2 linked regions of the Cellulophaga sp. L1A9 genome follow. The protein of the gene in region 1 interacts with the protein of each later gene in a pairwise test. Links are inferred from orthologs where the notes say so. Each region holds a gene or a part of one and is shown in the gene's direction. Other genes may lie near its edges.

What was found.
Region 2: the proteins of pepT (region 1) and pepE interact in binary tests that used the Escherichia coli proteins (3 or more experiments, as listed by UniProt). The link is inferred for Cellulophaga sp. L1A9 from one-to-one orthologs.

What each region holds. Positions count from the first base shown.
Region 1 is NZ_CP047027.1:452,006-462,372, forward strand. Bases 2,892-5,700 are described here. They hold pepT (peptidase T), read left to right. Parts: upstream 2,892-3,579; coding sequence 3,580-4,821; downstream 4,822-5,700. Other genes in these bases: GQR94_RS01800 (quinone-dependent dihydroorotate dehydrogenase), read right to left, coding at 2,892-2,953; GQR94_RS01805 (hypothetical protein), read right to left, coding at 3,039-3,452; yajC (preprotein translocase subunit YajC), read right to left, coding at 4,890-5,186; GQR94_RS01820 (DUF1573 domain-containing protein), read right to left, coding at 5,191-5,667. Also shown: GQR94_RS01785 (hydroxymethylglutaryl-CoA lyase), read right to left, coding at 1-760; GQR94_RS01790 (LysE family translocator), read right to left, coding at 793-1,419; GQR94_RS01795 (Dabb family protein), read left to right, coding at 1,506-1,919; more of GQR94_RS01800, read right to left, coding at 1,916-2,891; transcription antitermination factor NusB, read right to left, coding at 5,710-6,657; GQR94_RS01830 (ABC transporter ATP-binding protein), read left to right, coding at 6,832-8,586; GQR94_RS01835 (PUR family DNA/RNA-binding protein), read left to right, coding at 8,661-9,041; GQR94_RS01840 (M14 family metallopeptidase), read left to right, coding at 9,127-10,367. UniProt on the Escherichia coli protein: Cleaves the N-terminal amino acid of tripeptides.
Region 2 is NZ_CP047027.1:2,808,282-2,818,830, reverse strand. What follows is about bases 4,680-7,670. They hold pepE (dipeptidase PepE), read left to right. Parts: upstream 4,680-5,824; coding sequence 5,825-6,517; downstream 6,518-7,670. Other genes in these bases: GQR94_RS12200 (hypothetical protein), read left to right, coding at 6,676-7,670; GQR94_RS12210 (carboxypeptidase-like regulatory domain-containing protein), read right to left, coding at 4,886-5,647; GQR94_RS12215 (carboxypeptidase-like regulatory domain-containing protein), read right to left, coding at 4,680-4,899. Outside these bases: GQR94_RS12235 (M1 family metallopeptidase), read right to left, coding at 1-1,843; GQR94_RS12230 (DUF6702 family protein), read right to left, coding at 1,906-2,439; GQR94_RS12225 (hypothetical protein), read right to left, coding at 2,475-3,281; GQR94_RS12220 (carboxypeptidase-like regulatory domain-containing protein), read right to left, coding at 3,299-4,084; more of GQR94_RS12215, read right to left, coding at 4,129-4,679; more of GQR94_RS12200, read left to right, coding at 7,671-10,152; GQR94_RS12195 (gliding motility-associated C-terminal domain-containing protein), read left to right, coding at 10,154-10,549. UniProt on the Escherichia coli protein: Hydrolyzes dipeptides containing N-terminal aspartate residues. May play a role in allowing the cell to use peptide aspartate to spare carbon otherwise required for the synthesis of the aspartate family of amino acids.

The sequences.
Region 1 (10,367 bases):
TTTCTGTAGGCATATTACCTGTTAACTCATCTTTTGCCATTGGACAACCACCGAAACCTTGTATTGCTCCATCAAACCTACGGCACCCTGCATTGTAAGCGGCATCTATCTTTTCATGCCATTTGGTAGGTGTCGTATGCAGGTGTGCTCCAAATTCTATATGAGGATATTTCGGTATTAGATTAGAGAAAAGGTATGTGATTTGTTCTGGAGTAGAGGTACCCACAGTATCTGAGAGTGATAGAATCTTAACGCCCATAGCTGATAATTTTTCCGTCCACTCCCCTACTATTTCCACATTCCATGGGTCACCATATGGATTTCCAAAACCCATAGAAATATAGGTAACCACTTCTTTATTGGAACTGTTCGCTACCTCCAGGATTTCTTTTAATATTTCAACAGACTCTGCAATGGTTTTATGCGTATTTCGCATTTGAAAATTTTCTGAAATAGAAAAAGGGTACCCTAAGAAATCAATACTCTCCTCTTTTGAAGCATCCTGGGCTCCTCTGACATTTGCAACTATAGACAATAACTTACTTTGTGTTTTAGATAAATCTAACAATGAGAGTACTTCTGAGGTATCAATCATTTGTGGAATAGCTTTAGGAGAGACAAAACTACCCACATCAATAGTATCAAAACCACAGCCTAACAAAGATTGAATATACTTCACCTTTTCTAGCGTTGGAATAAAAGTCTTTATTCCTTGCATAGCATCACGGGGACACTCTATTATTTTTACTTTGTTAGTCATAAAATCAATTGTAATCTATTTCAAAATTACTATTATTTATTTGAAAATAAGAGGTAGACACCAATCCCGATAAAAACAATAATCTGTAGCCACTTTAAAATAAAGCCTATTTTTTTATTAGATTTTATATATTTTGATACCATTCCTGATAATATAGCAACAAGAACAAATATACTTAATGAGACAAGAATAAAAATAAAGCCCAAAACATAAAATTGAACAACAGTACTCATAGCATCACTAAATAAGAAACCAGGAAAAAATGCTAAGAAAAATATAGTCACCTTAGGATTTAATACATTCATTATAAATCCCTGTTTAAAAAGTGCTGTTGCACTTTTTTTAGGAATGGTATTGGATTTCAAATCAATTTGCCCAGAACTTTTAAAAACTTTAAACGCCAAATAAAAGAGATATAAGGCCCCAAACACCTTAATGCCCGTTAAGATTAAAATATTCTCTTTTATTAAAGCAGAAACACCAAAAGCCAATAAAGTAGTATGGATTAAGCAACCAGTAACCAAACCAAAAGCCGTGGCTATTCCATCTTTTCTTCCATTTATTACACTTTGCATTAGCACATAAATGATATCTGGACCTGGTGTTATTGCCAGAGCCGCTGTTGCTATAATAAATGTATATAGGAGGTCGTAATTCAAGCCTAAAATTTAAAATAATGCTAAATATACCCTAAAAAGGCAAAACATTTAAGTCATATTATCCTATCTTACCTAAAAGATTTTTTATGAAGAAAGTAGCTTTTGCTTTAATCTTGCTTACGATCACCTCAATTTATGCGCAAGACAAACCGGTAACAAAAGAAAAAATGACCAACACTACAAACAACAATGAAGCGAAACTATTAAGACATGTCGTTTTATTTCAATTTAAAAAAAGCACAACTGCTGAAAAAATTAAAGAAATAGAAGTAGCTTTTCATCAACTACCTTCCAAGATTAAAGAAATTAATGGGTATGAATGGGGACTAAACAATAGTCCTGAAAATTTAAGTAAAGGCTTTACGCATTGTTTTTTTCTGACGTTTAAAAATGAAGAAGATCGTGCTAAATACTTACCACACCCCGATCACAAAGCTTTTGGAACACTATTAACACCGCACTTAGAAGATGTTCTAGTACTAGATTACTGGACCAACTAACTTCTTTTTAAAATAGCCTTATTAATTCTCTTTACTAAAGCGGGTCCTTCATAGATAAAGCCTGTCCATAGCTGAATTAAGTCTGCACCAGCATCTAGTTTCTCTAGCGCTTCTTCTGCAGAGGTAATTCCGCCTACCCCAATAATAGGAAATGCTTTATTACTTTTCTCTGACAAGAACCTAATGACCTCCGTACTTCTTTGCGCTAAAGGTTTTCCGCTTAAACCTCCTGCTTCCTCCAACAGCAATTGATGTGATTTTAAACCTTCTCTATTTATGGTGGTATTTGTAGCTATAATTCCATCAATTTTAGTAGTTGCTACAATATCAATAATATCCAACAATTGGCTATCTGTTAAGTCTGGAGCAATTTTAAGTAAGATTGGTTTTTCTTTTACCTCTTTTTCTGTAGCTATTTTTGTATTCTCTGCCTTTAATTGATTTAGTAATTTAGTCAAAGGCTCTTTATCCTGTAGCTCCCGAAGCCCTGGAGTATTTGGCGAACTAACGTTTACGACAAAATAGTCTACATGATCAAAAAGAGCTTCAAAGCAAATAAGATAATCTGAAGTTGCTTTTTCGTTAGGGGTAATTTTATTTTTACCAATATTACCACCTACAATAACGCGATGTTCTTTTTTTAGCTCAGCTACAGCTTCTAAAACTCCTAAATTATTAAACCCCATTCTGTTAATAATCGCCTGATCTGCCTTAAGTCTAAAAAGTCGCTTTTTAGGATTTCCCTCTTGTGGTTTTGGCGTAAGGGTACCTATTTCTATAAATCCGAATCCGAAATCCGATAACTCGTTATATAGCTTTGCATTTTTATCGAATCCCGCTCCTAATCCTACTGGATTTTTAAAAGTAAGACCAAACAATTCACGTTCCAACTTCTTATCCTCTATAACATAGATTGCTCTAAAGATTTTTGAAAAACCAATTTTACCCAGAAGATTAATCATAAAAAAAGAAAAATGATGAATTTTCTCTGGATCAAACAAGAAAAATATAGGGCGTAGAATAAGTTTGTACATGAAAGGCTAAAATTTTCACAAAAATACAAACATCAACAAAGAACTTCACCAGTTACTCTTAATTTTATTAACACAACAATACACCTTATTCTATAAGTTTCTCAATTGGTGTTCTTTTTGCAGATTCACACAGTAATTGATAGCGTTCATATTGTTTTTCGTTGAATAATGAAATCAATTTTTGATCATAACTCACTGTAATTGCAAACATTTTATCTTCTAATTCCTTATGCTTCTTAGCAAGAATTAAAAGTTCATCTGGTGTACTTTGCGGGTGGGTTTCAAAAAGTTTTTTTACTTCCAATTCCTGATCATCCATCTCCGCCTTCAGATCTTTCCGCAACACCTCTAAAACCGTTGTTTGCTCTTCATTTAATTGAAAAATAGTCTTTATAGTATCCGCATTTTTACTGCCAATATCTAAAATACAAGCTTGCGCATTTGTTTTGACTACACTTAAAAAAAGGACTATCACTGAAAATAAAAGTTTAAGCTTCATTTGTTTGATTTGAATAACGTAACTAAATTATAACAACTTAAACGTATCCTACGCTAAAAAAGTATAAAGAATTAAATAATTACAATGCAAAAAACCTAATTCGTATTTTTATAAAAAATTATAATAAATGAACCCTATTCTTAATAGATTTTTGAGTTACGTAACTATTGACACTCAAAGCGACCCAAACTCATCAACAACACCGAGTACCAAGAAGCAATGGAATTTAGCCAATAAATTAGCCGAAGAATTAAAATTAATTGGACTAAGCGATGTTACCATCGATAAGAATGCTTACATCATGGCAACCCTTCCAAGCAATAGCACCTACGCCAACATTCCTGTAATAGGTTTTATAGCCCATTTTGATACTTCACCAGATTTTTCAGGAACGAACGTAAATCCACAAATTATTGAAAATTACGATGGAAAAGACATCGTTTTGAATAAGGAAAAAAATATTATTCTTTCTCCAAATTATTTTGATGATTTACTTCAATACAAAGGACAAACTATTATAACTACAGATGGCACAACTCTTCTTGGTGCCGACGATAAAGCAGGAATTACAGAAATAGTTTCGGCGATGGAATATTTAATACATCATCCTGAAATAAAACATGGTACTATAAAAATAGGTTTTACTCCTGATGAGGAAATTGGTCGTGGAGCGCATAAATTTGATGTGGAAAAATTTGGTGCAGATTGGGCGTACACTATGGATGGAAGTCAGGTTGGAGAATTAGAATACGAAAATTTCAATGCTGCTTCTGCTAAAATTTCAATTACAGGTAAAAGTGTCCACCCGGGTTATGCCAAAGGAAAAATGATCAATGCGATAAGTATAGCTAATGAATTTATGACTTTGTTACCCGAAAATGAAGTTCCTCAAAAAACAACAGGTCGCGAAGGCTTTTTTCATGTTCATCATATTTCTGGTGAAATAGAAAACGCAACGATTGAGCTCATCATAAGAGATCACGACAAAGAATTATTTGAAGAACGCAAGAGGCTTATAACTACTATAAAAGATAAATTATCAACCCTTCATGGCGATTGTATATCCATTGAGGTAAAAGACCAATATTTTAATATGAAGGAAAAGGTAGCCCCTGTTTATCATATTGTTACTACCGCTAAAGAAGCAATGGAGTCGCTAGGCATCACACCACTTATAAAACCCATTAGAGGGGGCACAGACGGGTCTCAATTAAGCTTTATGGGATTACCCTGTCCGAATATTTTTGCGGGAGGACATAATTTCCATGGTAAATATGAATATGTCCCTTTAGAAAGTATGGAGAGTGCTGTAAAAGTAATTGTAAAAATTTGTGAGCTTACTGCCTTAAACAACGCTAAAAACCTCTAAAGTAAATCAGCATTAAGCATAAAAAAAGCACCTTATAAAGGTGCTTTTTTAACTTATAAAAGTTGTAATTATTTTTTCTCTATTACTGCAGGAGCATTAAGCTTTGAACTCATCTCTAAAGAAAGCGCTGAACGCTCAAACTTTATTTTACCCGCTAAAGTTTCAATTACACAAGAATTATCTTTATCATTTAATTCTACAATCTTACCGTGCATTCCGCTTTTAGTAACTACTTTATCACCTTTTTTAAGTTCAGCAGAAAATTTCTTTTCTTGCTTTTGCTTTTTTCTCTGAGGTGCAATCATAAAGAAGTAAAATACTACGAAAATTGCAATCAGTGGTATAAATGGATATTTTTCTAACATGTAATTATGACTGTTTTAATGGTCCTACTGGAGCACCATCTTTAGGGGTTATAAATGCTTTTATTCTTAATTGTTCCGTTCCCTTTTCTGTATTTGCAGATACGGTAACTACTTTAGTAACCACATTACTTCCTGAACCATTAAATTGTACTAATAATTCTCCTGATTCTCCTGGTGCAATTGCTCCTTTTGAATATTTCGGTATCGTACAACCACAAGTACTTTTTGCATCTGTAATAATAAGTGGTGCATCGCCAGTATTTGTAAATTTAAAAACTGTTTCTTGGGGTGTATTCTGAATAATTGATCCAAAATCATGCTCTACTTTCTCAAAAGCCATTACAGGCAACAACTTTGCTGCTTCATCTCTCTGACCTGCTGCTTCAAGGTTTGAATTATTGATTTTACTAGTTGCATCTTCCTTACAGGACATTAAAACAACTACCAACAGTGCATTTAATGCGATAACTATTTTTCTCATAACCGTCTAAATATTTATAATTTTAATCAAAAATAAACAATATTATAATAAACCTCTGCCTATTTTGTTTAGTTTTCCATCTTGTTGATACTCCTTAATTAGTTTATCTAAAATACCATTAATAAAAGTACTACTCTTTGGCGTACTATATTCTTTAGCTAATTCTAAATATTCATTTATCGTAACTCGTTCTGGTATTGATGGGAAGTTTAACAATTCGGCAATGGCCATTTTCAATAGAATAGCATCTATATCTGCAATTCTATCTTTATCCCAATTAGGGGTTTTTCCTTCAATTTCCTTAACTAATTTCTCGTTTTGAAGTAATGTTTTGGATAAGAGCTTTTTTGAAAATTCTATATCTTCCTGATCCTTAATTAGAGGAGGTAAGAAATAAGATTCCACCGCACCTTCTTTAGTCTTCTTTAAAAGCTTTAGAATAAAGGTGTTCACCAAAGGAATATCATCTACCCAAGTAAGTTTATCGTCTTCAAAATATTCGTAGATTTTTTCATTAGGAGCAATGATATTCTTAAACAAATCTACAATTAGCTGTTTATCGTCTTCAAATGTAGCCGATTTTGTATGCATGTATTTTTGGTAAGAATCACTTGCTATAATCTCCTTATAAAGTAATTTTACGTATTCATCATTCAAATACCAATTCTGAAGTTTTCTAATCTCAAGTTCTTCATCAAGAACTTTATTATCAGAAATCATTTTTAGAAATTTGTTGTTCACAAACTTCCTCTTATCATCAAAAGTATTGGATGAATCTGACAAATAAGTATTCGCAGAAAGCTCAACTTGCTCTTTTGCAAAATGATGAATTTCTTTCATTAAACTCAACATCAATAAATACAAAGAATATGTATTTTCAATACTGAATTTTAAAAACTTCTGTTGTTTTTCTAAAGAATCGTCATTGGAACGTGTTAATGCATAAATACACTGCATTACTTTTACTCGCACATGCCTTCTTGTAAGCATTTTTAAAGAACTTAAATGGGTTAAACTTCGAGCGGCAAAAATAGGACTATATTTTTAATACTAGGTTATGGTTTGATTATATCTTATCAGTTTTATAACATTTCATTTTACTTTAATCCCATATCTTTGCTTCCTAGATTAGAAAAACCAACACTTTACAGCAACTAAAGCTTCATGAAGGAATTAAAATACATCAATAAATATTTAAAAAAGTATGGCATACAGCTACTTTTAGGGTTGTTTATCACAATAATAGCTAGAGTATTCTCTTTGGTAACCCCATCTTATGTAAAAAAATCTATTGAAGTCGTAGAAAAATACGGCAATAATGTCATTGACAAATCTGAAGCTAAAGAATTGTTATTGGAAAACATTCTCATCATTCTAGGTACAGCATTGCTCGCTGCTCTGTTTACTTTCTTAATGAGACAAACAATTATTAAAGTATCTCGTTATATTGAATACGATTTAAAGAATGAAGTTTTTGATCACTATCAATTACTAAATCTTAATTTTTACAAAAAAAATAGAACGGGTGATTTAATGAACCGGATCAGTGAAGATGTAGGTGAAGTTAGAAATTACGCAGGTCCTGCACTTATGTACGGCATCAATACCATTACACTATTTGCCTGTATCATACCCTTAATGTTTATGACGGCTCCAAAATTAGCCGTGTACACCTTAATCCCACTTCCTATTTTATCCGTGTTAATTTATAACATTAGTAAAGTTATCCATAAACGCAGCACTATCGTACAACAATACCTTTCAAAACTTTCTACTTTCACGCAAGAATCTTTTTCAGGAATTTCTGTAATTAAGGCCTATGGATTAGAAGGTAAAATTAATACAGAACTTACAGAACTCGCTATAGAAGGTAAAAATAAGAGTATGAATTTGGCCAAAGTAAACGCTTGGTTCTTTCCTTTAATGGTTCTCTTAATAGGTATAAGTACCATTTTTGTTATTTATATTGGTGGTACACAGTATATAAACGGGGAAATAGAATCTGTAGGTGTGATTGCCGAATTTGTTATTTACGTAAACATGCTTACTTGGCCTGTGGCTGTAATTGGATGGCTAACTTCTATTGTTCAGCGTGCTGAAGCATCACAAAAGCGTATCAATGAGTTTCTTCATATTACTCCTACTATTATAAACGAAGTTTCAGAACCAACGCCTTTACATGGTAAAATTGAATTCAAAAATGTAACATTCACCTACGAAGACACGAATATAACGGCGCTTAATAATATTTCATTCACCATCGCGTCTGGACAAACGGTAGCTATTATTGGAAAAACCGGGTCTGGAAAATCTACAATATTAGACTTAGTGGCTCGACTTTATGATGTTAGCTCTGGAGAAATACTTCTAGATGATATTCCTATAAAAAAGCTAAATTTAAATTCCATTCGTCAAGACATTGGAGCGGTACCGCAAGATGCTTTTCTTTTTTCTGATTCTATAAAGAATAATATCAAATTTGGAAAAGAAAACGCTACTGACGAAGAAATCATAAATGTGGCTAAAAAAGCGGTAGTTCATAAAAACATTATGGATTTCACTAAAAAGTATGATACTATTTTAGGAGAAAGAGGAATCACCTTAAGTGGAGGTCAAAAACAGCGTGTATCTATTGCCCGAGCGTTATTAAAAAACCCTCAAATTTACTTATTTGATGACTGCTTGTCTGCTGTAGATACCGAGACAGAAGAAAAAATACTTAAAAATTTAAAGAATGCTGCTAAGAGTAAGACCACTTTAATAGTAAGCCATAGAGTATCCTCAGCAAAAAATGCTGACAAAATTATCATTTTAAAAGAAGGAAAAATATTACAAGAAGGAACGCATGAGTCTCTTATTGAGGTAGATGGATACTATAAAGAACTTTACCACACACAATTGATTGATAAAGAAAGCTGAAAAAAGTTGTTAGATTAGCATTTTTTTTTCATTTTTGAAGGTACACTAATAATTAACTATAGATTTTTTTAGCAATGGGGGAAAAAGAATTGATGGATCAGGAGGAAATATTCTCCAAGGTTTTAAGAGCAGGAAGAAGGACTTATTTTTTTGACGTAAGAAGCACAAAAGCAGGTGATTATTACCTTACTGTTACTGAGAGTAAAAAATTTACTCATGACGATGGATCATTCCACTACAAAAAGCATAAAATTTATCTTTACAAAGAAGATTTTTCAGCTTTTAAGAACAATCTAGATGAAATGATGAGTTATATTATTGAAGAGAAAGGCTCTGAAGTAATTTCTGAGCGTCATCAAAAAGATTTCAAGAGAGAGGAAGATGTTTTGGTTGAAAATAATGTAACAGACACAGCTAAAGATAGCTTTACTGACATTAGCTTTGATGATATCTAAAAATTTAATTGTAAAAAATTAATGGACAACGGCTCTTTTTAAGAGCCGTTTTTCTATTTTTATAGGGACTAATTTAAACTACTCTATGAAAAAATTCATCTTCCTTACCCTTATCCTTTTATCCGTTACGTTAAAATCTCAAGAAAAAGTTACCCTCGACTATTACCTACCTGCCAACATCACCTATAATGAAAACATACCTACTCCCCAATCTATTATTGGTCATGAAGTAGGAGAATGGCATATCACACATGACAAGCTGGTGTATTATATGCAAGCCTTAGCGGCTTCTAGTGATCGCATAACTATTGAAAATCGCGGAGAAACATTTGAAGGCAGACCTATACTCCTACTCACCATTACTTCTCCTAAAAACCACCTGAATATAACACAAATTCAGAAAGACCATTTAGCGCTTACAAACAACAGCGGTTCAAATCAAACTATAACTGAGCTTCCTGTTGTAGTATACCAAGGTTTTTCTATTCATGGTAATGAACCCAGCGGTTCTAATGCAGCACTGGCCTATGCGTATTATTTGGCTGCTGCTGAAGGTGAAGAAATTGAAAAGTTATTAGACCACACCGTTGTACTATTGGATCCATCTTTTAATCCAGATGGCCTGCAACGTTTTGCTTATTGGGCCAATACCAATAAGAGCGCTAATTTAAATCCAGACAGTAATGATCGTGAATATCATGAAATTTGGCCTGGAGGAAGAACGAACCATTATTGGTTTGACATGAATCGTGACTGGCTGCCTGTACAATTGCCTGAAAGCAGAGCAAGAATAGCAAGCTTTCATAAATGGATGCCCAATATTTTAACAGACCATCATGAAATGGGCACGAACTCTACATTCTTTTTTCAACCAGGAGAACCTAATAGAGTGCATCCATTAACGCCAAAAATTAATCAAGAATTGACGACTGAAATTGCTACTTTTCATAGCAAAGCCTTAGACAATATTGGTTCTCTATACTATTCTGAAGAAGATTATGACGATTATTATTATGGTAAAGGCTCTACTTTTCCTGATGTTAATGGAGGTATAGGAATTTTATTTGAACAAGCTAGTTCTCGTGGCCATATTCAAGAAAGTGATAATGGTATTCTAACCTTCCCTTTCACTATTCGCAACCAGTTTACAACGGCACTTTCTACGGTTGAAGCTGCACAGAACATGCGTGTTAAATTATTACAATACCAGCAGCAATTTTTTAAAGATGCCTTGGCTGAAAGCGCAAAAAACAAAACAAAAACTATTGTTTTCGGAGATAGTAAAGATGCTGCTAAATCTTGGCATTTGGCAGAAATTTTACAGCG
Region 2 (10,549 bases), 2.4 Mb from region 1 along the record:
CAGCATATTCTTTCATTTTTGCTGTTGGCTTATCAGTAACAACATATTTTTTAACACTACCAACACCTATATCCACAAAATTAGTGGTGTAGAACCAACCTCTCCAGTACCAATCTAAATCTACTGCCGATGCATCTTCCATGGTACGGAAAAAATCTTCAGGAGTAGGGTGTTTAAACATCCATCTGTGAGAATATGTTTTAAACGCATGATCAAACAATTCTCTTCCCATTACCGTTTCTCTTAAAATATTAAGAGCTGTAGCTGGTTTGCCATAGGCATTATTCCCTAATTGGTATACATTTTCAGGATTAGACATAATTGGCGAAATATAATCTTGATCGCCACTCATGTAAGGTACAATTTTAGAAGGTTCTCCTCTTCTAGAAGGATATTTATCATTCGGCGCAATTGCTGCAGGAAACGCTTCACCAAATTCTTGTTCTGCCATGTATTGCATAAAAGTATCTAAACCTTCATCCATCCAACCCCACTGACGTTCGTCAGAGTTTACAATCATCGGGAAGAAGTTATGACCCACTTCATGAATAATAACACTAATCATCCCGTACTTCACACGGTCTGAATATGTCCCATCTTTTTCTGGTCTTCCGTAATTCCAGCAAATCATAGGATATTCCATCCCTTGATTTTTAGCATGTACAGAGATTGCTTTTGGATAAGGATAATCAAAAGTATGAGCAGAGTACGATCTTAAGGTATGTGCTACTGCTTTTGTAGAATATTCTTCCCATAATGGGTTTCCTTCTTTAGGATACATCGATACTGCCATAACATCTTTGCTACCCACTTTAACAGCTTGCATGTCCCAGATAAATTTTCTTGAGGTTGCAAAACCAAAATCACGCACATTTTCAGCTTTTAGCTTCCATGTTTTTGTTTTATCAGAAAAACTTTTCTCAGCTGCTTCTGCCTCTGCTTGTGTTACTATGATTACTGGCTTGTCATAAGATTTTTTTGCCAATTCGTAACGCTTCATCATTTCTTTAGAGAAAACGTCTTTTGTATTTTGAAGTACTCCTGTACCATCTAAAATATGATCTGCAGGAACTGTAATATTTACTTCGTAGTTACCAAAAGGAAGCGCAAACTCGCCATTCCCCCAGAACTGATGGTTTTGCCATCCTTCTACATCACTATACACTGCCATTCTAGGAAAAAACTGTGCAATAACATAGGCACGGTTTCCATCTTCAGGAAAATACTCGTATCCAGAACGCGCTCTATTTACAGTATGATCTGGAATGTTATAGTTCCATTTTACTTTAATAGAAATTTCATCTTTACTTTTCAAAGCTGTTGGCAAATCTACACGCATCATTGTTTGGTTAATGGTGTATGGCAATGCTTTACCACTAGCGTCTTTAACATACTCAATATTAAACCCACCATCAAAAGGCTCGGTCATAAAAGTACCAGAAAAACGTTCTACTGTACTTGCGAAAGGTGCTTCAGATCCGTTTCTTAAATCGGACTTCGTATCTTTCGTACGAACGTTCTGATCTAATTGCAACCATAAAAACTCTAAATTATCTGGAGAATTGTTGGTATACGTAATCGTTTCTTCACCAAAGATTTTTGCATTTTTATCATCTAGGGTAATGTCCATCTTATAATCAGCTTGCTGCTGGTAGTAATTAGGACCTGGTGCTCCAGATGCAGACCTATACGTGTTTGGAGTTGCAAACTCTTCGTACATCTGTTTAAATTCATTAACATTGCCATGCGGCGCTGATTTCTCTTTAACTTCTGTGTCTTGTGCGCTTAGAGTACTCGCTAACACAAACAAAAGTGCTGTAAAATAGTACTTGATTTTGCTCATTTCTTGAATTAATTAATTTAGTCGCTAGAAAATTAAAGCTTTTTTAAGAAACTGTTAACGTATTATTCCAAGTTTAACATTCCTTTATTATTATCACGAGTGAGAACAAAACTCTTTTTCGCTCCTAAAAGTTTAAAATGAACCACATTCTGTTGCTCATCAAACATATCTGTTAGCATTTCATTTGTAGCCGAAATAGATTTCATTTCAGGATAATTTACCTCCGGAACTTCTAGATAAACCACGATGATGTCATTATCGTACTTCTTACCGATATAGGTATATTCTCGTTGTTCTTGGTTTATTGTAATGATAAATTTTGACCTAATGTATTTTTCAATATACACCTCAATATCTTTCAGTTCATTTTCAGTCGCCATTCTACCTTTAATTCCGTAGCGTTCATTAAGCGTTTTCTCCAAATCATCAATAAAAATACGCGAGGTAATTTGCAAGGCTTTGTCTTTTTCCGAATACGCAATATTGGTTACCGTTACATAAAACTTATGCGCAGTAGTAAATGCTAACAAGGGGAATAATAAAATTAAAAAAACTTTCTTCAATGATTTCATAGTATTTAGTGTTCTTCTTTTCATGATTTAATGTACCAAAGCTTGTGCCAAAGGTAAAACTAATCTCGTTTATTATTCTTTAAGAATATCTTGCTCTTGTTTTCTATAAACTCCCAAATAATCAATTGATTTCCAGATTTCATTAGCGCATTGAAATCATCATCTACCTCACAGAAGTATATAAACTCATGTAGTTGCAGGTCTGGAATTTTCAGGTTCTTCGTAATAATAGAATCCGGATAATAAGCCAATAATTCCTCTACTACATTATTTTTCTCCTCCCTAATTATACGTTCTTTAAGCATTTTCGTACGACCCGAAATTCTGTTTAAAATTTTATGTGTATTTATGGCAAAGCCTAGCGGAAGAACTTTAATCATAGTACCACGGTCTGCTTCTAGCAATTTACGCTCATTATACGTCATTTTTACCACATGCGTGTTGGGCAAGCCTAAGGTAGAAGAGGAAACCACAGATGGCTTTAAACCAGATGCATCTTTCGATAAATCTCCCGATAAGTTATAAGGCATAACCACCACCTCATCCAATTCATTTTCAACTTCCTCTAAAGGAACTATAAGCCGCTTGCTTTTTAAAATAGCTTGGGTAATTATAATTTCTTTCTTTTTCAACTGTACGGACGAAAACAACACCGTATCATTTAAATGAACCGCAAGGGCAAAGAAGCCATAACCGTCTGTAATGGTTGCTTTTTTGGTAGTAACATTTTGCACATGAATACCTGCTAATTCTGAATTTGAAACCTGTATATTCCCTTCTAAAGTCGCTCCCTTTTCTTGCGCTTGCACCCCTACTGCCAGGAGTAGCATTACTGTAACAAGATATTCTTTAGCGCCTTTTTCCACGGTTGAATAGGATTAAATTACGGTATTTCTATAGTATTATTTTCCCGGTACACCTTGCTTTTTTTTCGTAGAAATTCCCATATTCTAATTTTATCGTGGGTATCAACGATACTCGAAAAAGAATCATCTACTTCACAGAAATACAAAAAATCATCAATCTTTAATGCCGGAATTTTTAATTCTGTTACATACAACGTATCAAGATAAAAAGCTCTCACGCGTTCTGTTCTGGCATATTTTTCATCGCGCTTTACACGATCTTTAAGCATTTTGGTTCTCCCTGTTATAGCATTAATTAATGGGGTTACAGCAATCAAACCACCCCCCGAAGTAGCCTCAATGAGTTTACGCTCACTTTGTGTTTTCTTCTTCACATACGCGTTAGGCAACCCTAATGTAGCAGCAACTACAACAGGCTCACTACGCATATCTTGAGCTAGATTACCTGTTAAGTTATATGGCATAACGACCACTTCCTTCAATTGGTTTAATGCAGGCGCTAAAGTGATATAAATGGTCTTGCTCGTAAGAATCTCTGCGGTTACTACAATTTCTTTTCGTTGGTATTGAATAGCAGAAAAAACGAGGGTATCCATTAAACTGGCAGAAATTGTAAAAAAGCCGTCTATATCTGTGATGGCTGCTTTTTTTGTAGAAATATTCATGACATGCGTTGCTGCCACATCCCCATCTGCACTAGAAACTTTTCCTTCTATCGCTTTAGAAAAATGACTTTGCGCCTGTCCACAAAAGCTGGCAGCGAAAAGTATAAAAACAACAGTATTTTTTAAATGTCTAATCAAAGGCAAAGAATAATTGTTAGTTTAAATTTGTCATGAAATAAGGATCAATCTAATTCATAATTTTTTCGGTAGGCAAAACTCTTCTGCAGCATAAATTCCCAAATACTTAAGTTATCTTTCTTATCAAGTGCTGCAAAAGAGGAATCTACCTCGCAGAAATACATAAAATCATTGATTTTATCTACAGGTATTTTCAATTGCTTCACATATAAAGAATCATGATAAGCTTTTCGAATAAACTCCGTACGCGTATATTTTGCCATACGCTCACGAATCAGGCGCAATCTTTTTGCTTCACCAGAAACTGCATTAAGTATAGCTATCAAAGGTCCTCCTGATCTTGCTGAGAAAGCCTTACGTTCTGCTTGGGTCATCTTCTCAACAAAAGCATTCGGCAATCCCAGACTTGCTGCTGTCAATGGCGGATCTACCTCCATTTTATTCATATCTCGCCCCAGCGCTCCACTTAAATTAAAAGGCATAACCACAACTTCATTTAAAGCATTTTGCGCAGGATCTAAGGTAATATAGAGGGCTTTACTCGCTAGTATTTCTTTAGTGACTACAATCTCTTTTCGTTGAAACTGTACTGCAGAGAATACAATCGTATCATTTAGACGCGCCGATACCGTAAAAAAACCATCTATATCTGTAATCGCTGCTTTTTGAGCGCTACTATTTAGCACATGAGTAGCGGCTACATCTCCATCTTCACTAGATACCCTACCTTTTATTTCTTTAGAAACAGTGTTTTGTGCCTGCAAGTTTGCGGCACAGATAAAAAAACAAGCGGTATAAAGGCTAGTTTTTATCATCTAATTCTGCGCGAAAATCCTTGCTTGCATTCACTAAAAAGTCAATTAGTTCAAACTCATTGGTCTTTTTAAGTAGTGATTGTTCAGGCAAGCGCGTATCGCAGTAATATAAAAATTGATTAATCTTATCTTGTGGCAATTGCAAATCAGACACAAAGAATTGATCATCATATACCTGACGAAGCACATCACTCACTTTTAATCTAGGAGCTGCTTCGGTTGTGGTACCGTCCTCATTTTTAATTCCTTTTTTGATGGCCTTAAAGATATTCACAAAGTTTATCCCGTTGGTCATCCCTCGTTCCTGATCAGACAAAGCAATGTTTTCTACTCTTGAAGTCTCATCAATACCGTACTCGTATTTTTTAAACTCTTCATTTTTTACAACAAGAAAAGCTTCTTGATTTTCTGGACCCACGACTACTTCATCTAATTCCGTTACCTTTTCATTCACCTCAACGACAAGTCTATTGTTCGCTAATATTTCGGCCGTAATAATGACACGCTTCATTTGATAGTTCAATGCGGTAAACACCAATTCATCGCCCTCTTTAACATTGATAGCATATTCTCCATCAGAATTGGTTATCACCCCTAATTCCGTAGTTACATTAATTACATTTTCATTCTGCACATTACTATTGCGGTACATTACTTTACCACGTAATAAAGTACGGTCTCCATTCTGAGCAAAAATTTGAGCGGTTGAGAAAGCAATAAAAAATACAAAAAGTATAATTTTTTTCATAAGGTTATTTTTATCTAAGAAACAAGTAGAGTAAAAACCCTCCTAGTTTCACATCTATACTACTGTTTGTATTAGTACAAGTTAAAGTTAAGTATAAAGGAAATATAAGTTACCCTCAAAAAAAAATAAAGCACCATTAAACTTTTGTTAATTTAGCAGATCAAAAAATACTACAAATTGAAAAATTTACTGCTTGCTAGCACATCTACATTACACGGGGAGGATTATTTGGCCTATCTTTTAGAAACGCTAGAAGACTTTTTTAAAGATATAGACACCATAACCTTTATCCCTTATGCCAGACCTGGCGGAATTTCCCATGATGAATACACAGCCCTTGTTGCAAAGGCATTTGGGACCATAGGTAAAAAAGTTGTGGGGCTACACACCTATGAAGATGTAGCAAAAGGAATCTCTGATGCTAAGGCTTTTTTTACGGGTGGCGGGAATACCTTTCTCCTAGTAAAACAATTGCATGAATTGGAATTAATGGATGTATTGAAAAACAAAATTTTGGCAGGAACACCCTATTTTGGAACCAGCGCAGGAAGCAATATCGCAGGTATAAACATGCAAACTACCAATGATATGCCTATTGTGTACCCTCCTAGTTTTAAAACCTTAGGCCTTGTACCTTTTAATATTAATGCACATTATCTAGATCCAGATCTAAAAAGTAACCATAATGGAGAAACAAGGGAAACTAGAATTAAAGAATTCCATTGCTTCAATACAACGCCAGTAGTAGGCTTACGTGAAGGAAGTTTCATTCATATTAAAGGTAAAAATAGCACATTAAAAGGAGCTTTCAAAGCGAGAATTTTCGAGCAAAATAAAACCCCGTATGAGGGAATAAACCTACACTTTTAACCCTAATTAGAAAGTAAAAAAAACTGTTTATTTACAGAGCTATTCCTTAACTTTCAATCAGTTAAACTAGAGCAATTGCATTTCATCCTAAAAAAGGGGTGAAATCTTTATATAATTGTAGTTTTATAAAAAATAACCCCTAATAAGTTCTTACACTTATGCGCAATTTTAATTTCAAAACAGTTGTAATTATAGCATTTCTATTCCTTGGAACCGGACTTCTTCATGCCCAAGTTAAAATAGGAAGCAACCCACAAACTATAAACCCAGCATCCTTATTAGAATTAGAAAGCATTGATAAAGCTTTTGTAATTAACCGAGTAAATACGGTTCAGATGAATGCTATTCTTCCCTTAGAAGGTGCTATGGTCTATAATACTGAAGAGCAATGCTTACATTATTATGATGGAACGCAATGGATTAATATTTGTGAAGCCTTTGGTGATGCATTAACTTTTACTAGTGAGGCATTAGAAAATCCAGGTAATTTTGAAACAATTACCATTACTAAAACTACAGATAGCAATTATAATTTTGAAGTAGGCCTATTGAATGCTACAAACATACAAGATGGAACCATCAGTAGTATAAAATTAGTAGACGGTGCTGTTACTCAGAATAAATTAGCAGATAATGCAGTAAGCAATGCTAAAATACAGAATGGAACGATACAATTTGGAAAGATGGCTCCCGGATTACCAAATACTATTTTGCAAACCAATAATTCTTCTTTTGTAGAATGGGCTCCATTAAATGTAGATAATGTTTCTGGAAAATTACTTTCAAATGAATTGGTAGCAGGTACAAGCGCTGATAACTCTATAATTGTAACCAATGGAGACGGTGCTACTTTAAAAGATACCCAGATAAGAGTCGCTGATGCAGGAATCACCAATACAAAACTTGCTGTAGACGCTGTAACTAACGATAAGATTTTAAATGAAACCATACTTTCGGAAGATATTCTAGACGGTACTATTGCGGAAGCTGATGTCGCTGATGATGCGATTACGAATGCAAAACTTGCAAACAATGCGGTAAATACTTTAGAACTTGCAGATGATGCCGTAACTACAGATAAAATAGGAACTACTGCAGGTGATGAAAATAAAATTTTAGGAACTAGCGCTACTGGAGATCCTGAGTGGCAAGATGCTGCAACTTTAGCCACCAACTTAGGCGAAGATGTTACCTCTACAAACGGTTCTATTACAGGTACTACTCTCGATGCTGCCTTAGTTGCTATGGATTTAGGTATAAAAGCAGATGATATCACTATAGAAGTAAACCCTGATAATGTTACCGGAATTCAAGTAAAAGATGACGGAATCACCATTGATAAAATTGGGGCCGATACTACTACAGATTTAAATAGACTATTAGGTACAGACGCACTGGGTGATGCTGTATGGTTAGACAAAAGTACTGTAGCTATTAGCGATTTTGGAGTTGCTACTGCAGATATAGATATGGGTACATTTGCTATCACAAATTTAGCAACCTTACCTTCAACTAATCCATTGAGCACTCCTTTAGATGCTGCTAACAGGGCATATGTAGATGCTGCTGTTGGTGGTTCTGCTCAAATTATAGTTAGCGGTGACACAGGAAACGCTATATCTACAAGCGCAATAGATGGCGGTGCATTTTATGACGCATCAGTTAAAGAAGATACCGCAAATAAATCAAATGACGGAACTTTGATAGCTAACTCAGCTATTCTGTTTCCAACGGAACAAGCTGTAAAAACTTATGTTGATACTGAAGTTTCTAATCAAACTATTGTAAGTCTTGATGCAAACAATTCTATAACTGCAAGTGGAACTGACGGTGGCGCTTTTTTTGACGCGGCAGTGAAAGAAGATACCGCAAATAAATCAAATGATGGTACTTTAGCAACTAACTCAGCTACTCTGTTTCCAACGGAACAAGCTGTAAAAACTTATGTTGACACTGAAGTTTCTAATCAAACTATTGTAAGTCTTGATGCAAACAATTCTATAACTGCAAGTGGAACTGACGGTGGTGCTTTTTTTGACGCGACAGTGAAAGAAGATACCGCAAATAAATCAAACGACGGTACTTTAGCAACTAACTCAGCTACTCTGTTCCCAACGGAACAAGCTGTAAAAACTTATGTTGATACTGAAGTTTCTAATCAAACTATTGTAAGTCTTGATGCAAACAATTCTATAACTGCAAGTGGAACTGACGGTGGTGCCTTTTTTGACGCGGCAGTTAAAGAAGATACTGCTAATAAATCAAACGACGGTACTTTAGCAACTAACTCAGCTACACTATTTCCAACGGAACAAGCTGTAAAAACTTATGTAGACTTTCAAATTACGGGTTCTAATGCCTTAGCTGATGCCAATATATTTATTGGTGATGGTTCAGGTATTGCGCAACCAAATACCATTACTGGTGACGCCACATTAACAAACACTGGTATTCTTGAAATTGAAGACAATGTGATCACAGCTACTAATTTAAATGCAGATGTTGCTGGAGCTGGTCTAGAAAATGATGCTACAACAAATGCTTTGGATGTTTTAGTTGATGGTACAACTATTGAAATTGATGCTACAAATGGATTACAAGTTGTAACCAACAGTATTGGAACTAGTAAAATAGAAGACAATTCTATTGTTGATGCTGATGTAAATACAGGAGCCGCAATAGACGGTTCAAAAATTAACCCAATATTTACAGATGACGTTTCTACATCAGGAACATTAACCACAACAGGTACAGCAACTATTGGTGCAAATACTATTTCAAATACGCTTGGAGGTAGTGGGCAGATCTTAACTACCGATGGTGCAGGTCTTGCTACTTGGGAAGATCCTGCAACCAGCATACCCATGGGTACTGCAGGTTCAATCTTTTTCTCTGATGGAGCAAGTGGATTACTAGAGAATAATGCAGAGCTTTTTTGGGACAGTACAAACAATAGATTTGGTATTGGAACAAACACGGGCTTATTAAATAAACTTACAGTAGACGGATCAATCAGAACTTCTGGTTTAACCAACTCAGATGGTACACCAGGACAACCTTCTTATAGATTTACAGGTGACGCTGATACAGGCATGTACAGTAACGCAGCTGACCAACTAGCGTTCGGAACAGGTGGTACCGAAGCACTTAGAATAATAGCGAATCAGAACGTAGGTATTGGTACGGCTACTCCTAATGAAAGTTTACACGTTGCAAACAACATGCAATTAGACGGCAGCTTTAAAGATAAAGATGGCGATACAGGAACTAACGGTCAAGTATTAACCTCTACCGCAACAGGAACAGATTGGAAAGCTCCTGCTGTTGTTGCTATGGGAAAGGTTGCCTCAGGAGGTTCACCAGCAAACGTCAACGGAGCAATTGTTACTCGCTTTTCCGCCGGCAGATACGATGTGAATTTTACAACAACAATGCCTGATGAAGACTACATTGTTCAACTAACACTTTTAGGATCACTAGCAGGAACTAATATACAAGTTTCTCGAAATCCATCCGTACCATCAAACACAAGCTTTAGAATAGACATTACTAGAACAACTTTTGATAGTACAGCTAATAATTTGTCTCTTAGTTTTGTTGATGCTTCTTTCTACTTTACCGTAACAGACTTTTAATATGAAGTACCTACACTACATCCTATTTTTATTTGTTGGTCTGGCAAGTCATGCGCAAACGGCATTAAACCATACCGGTGGCATGCAGTTGCATGATGGCGCCGAGGTGGGTTTTCACACCAACTTTATTAATAATGCCCCCTTTGATCAAAACTTAGGTTTGGTAGGCTTTTACGGTTCCCGTTTTTTAAATATCCAAGGAACAGTTTCTCCTATCTTTTATGATTTTGAAATATTTGCAGATAGCGGGGTCACCTTAAACATTGCAGCCAACGCTACCAACAACGTAAATTTTATTGGTGGAGATATCATGACCCAAAAATCATTGCAAGACATTTATTTTGGACTCTTAGACAATGCCATGCACAATGGCGAAAGCAATATGTCTAAAGTAAAT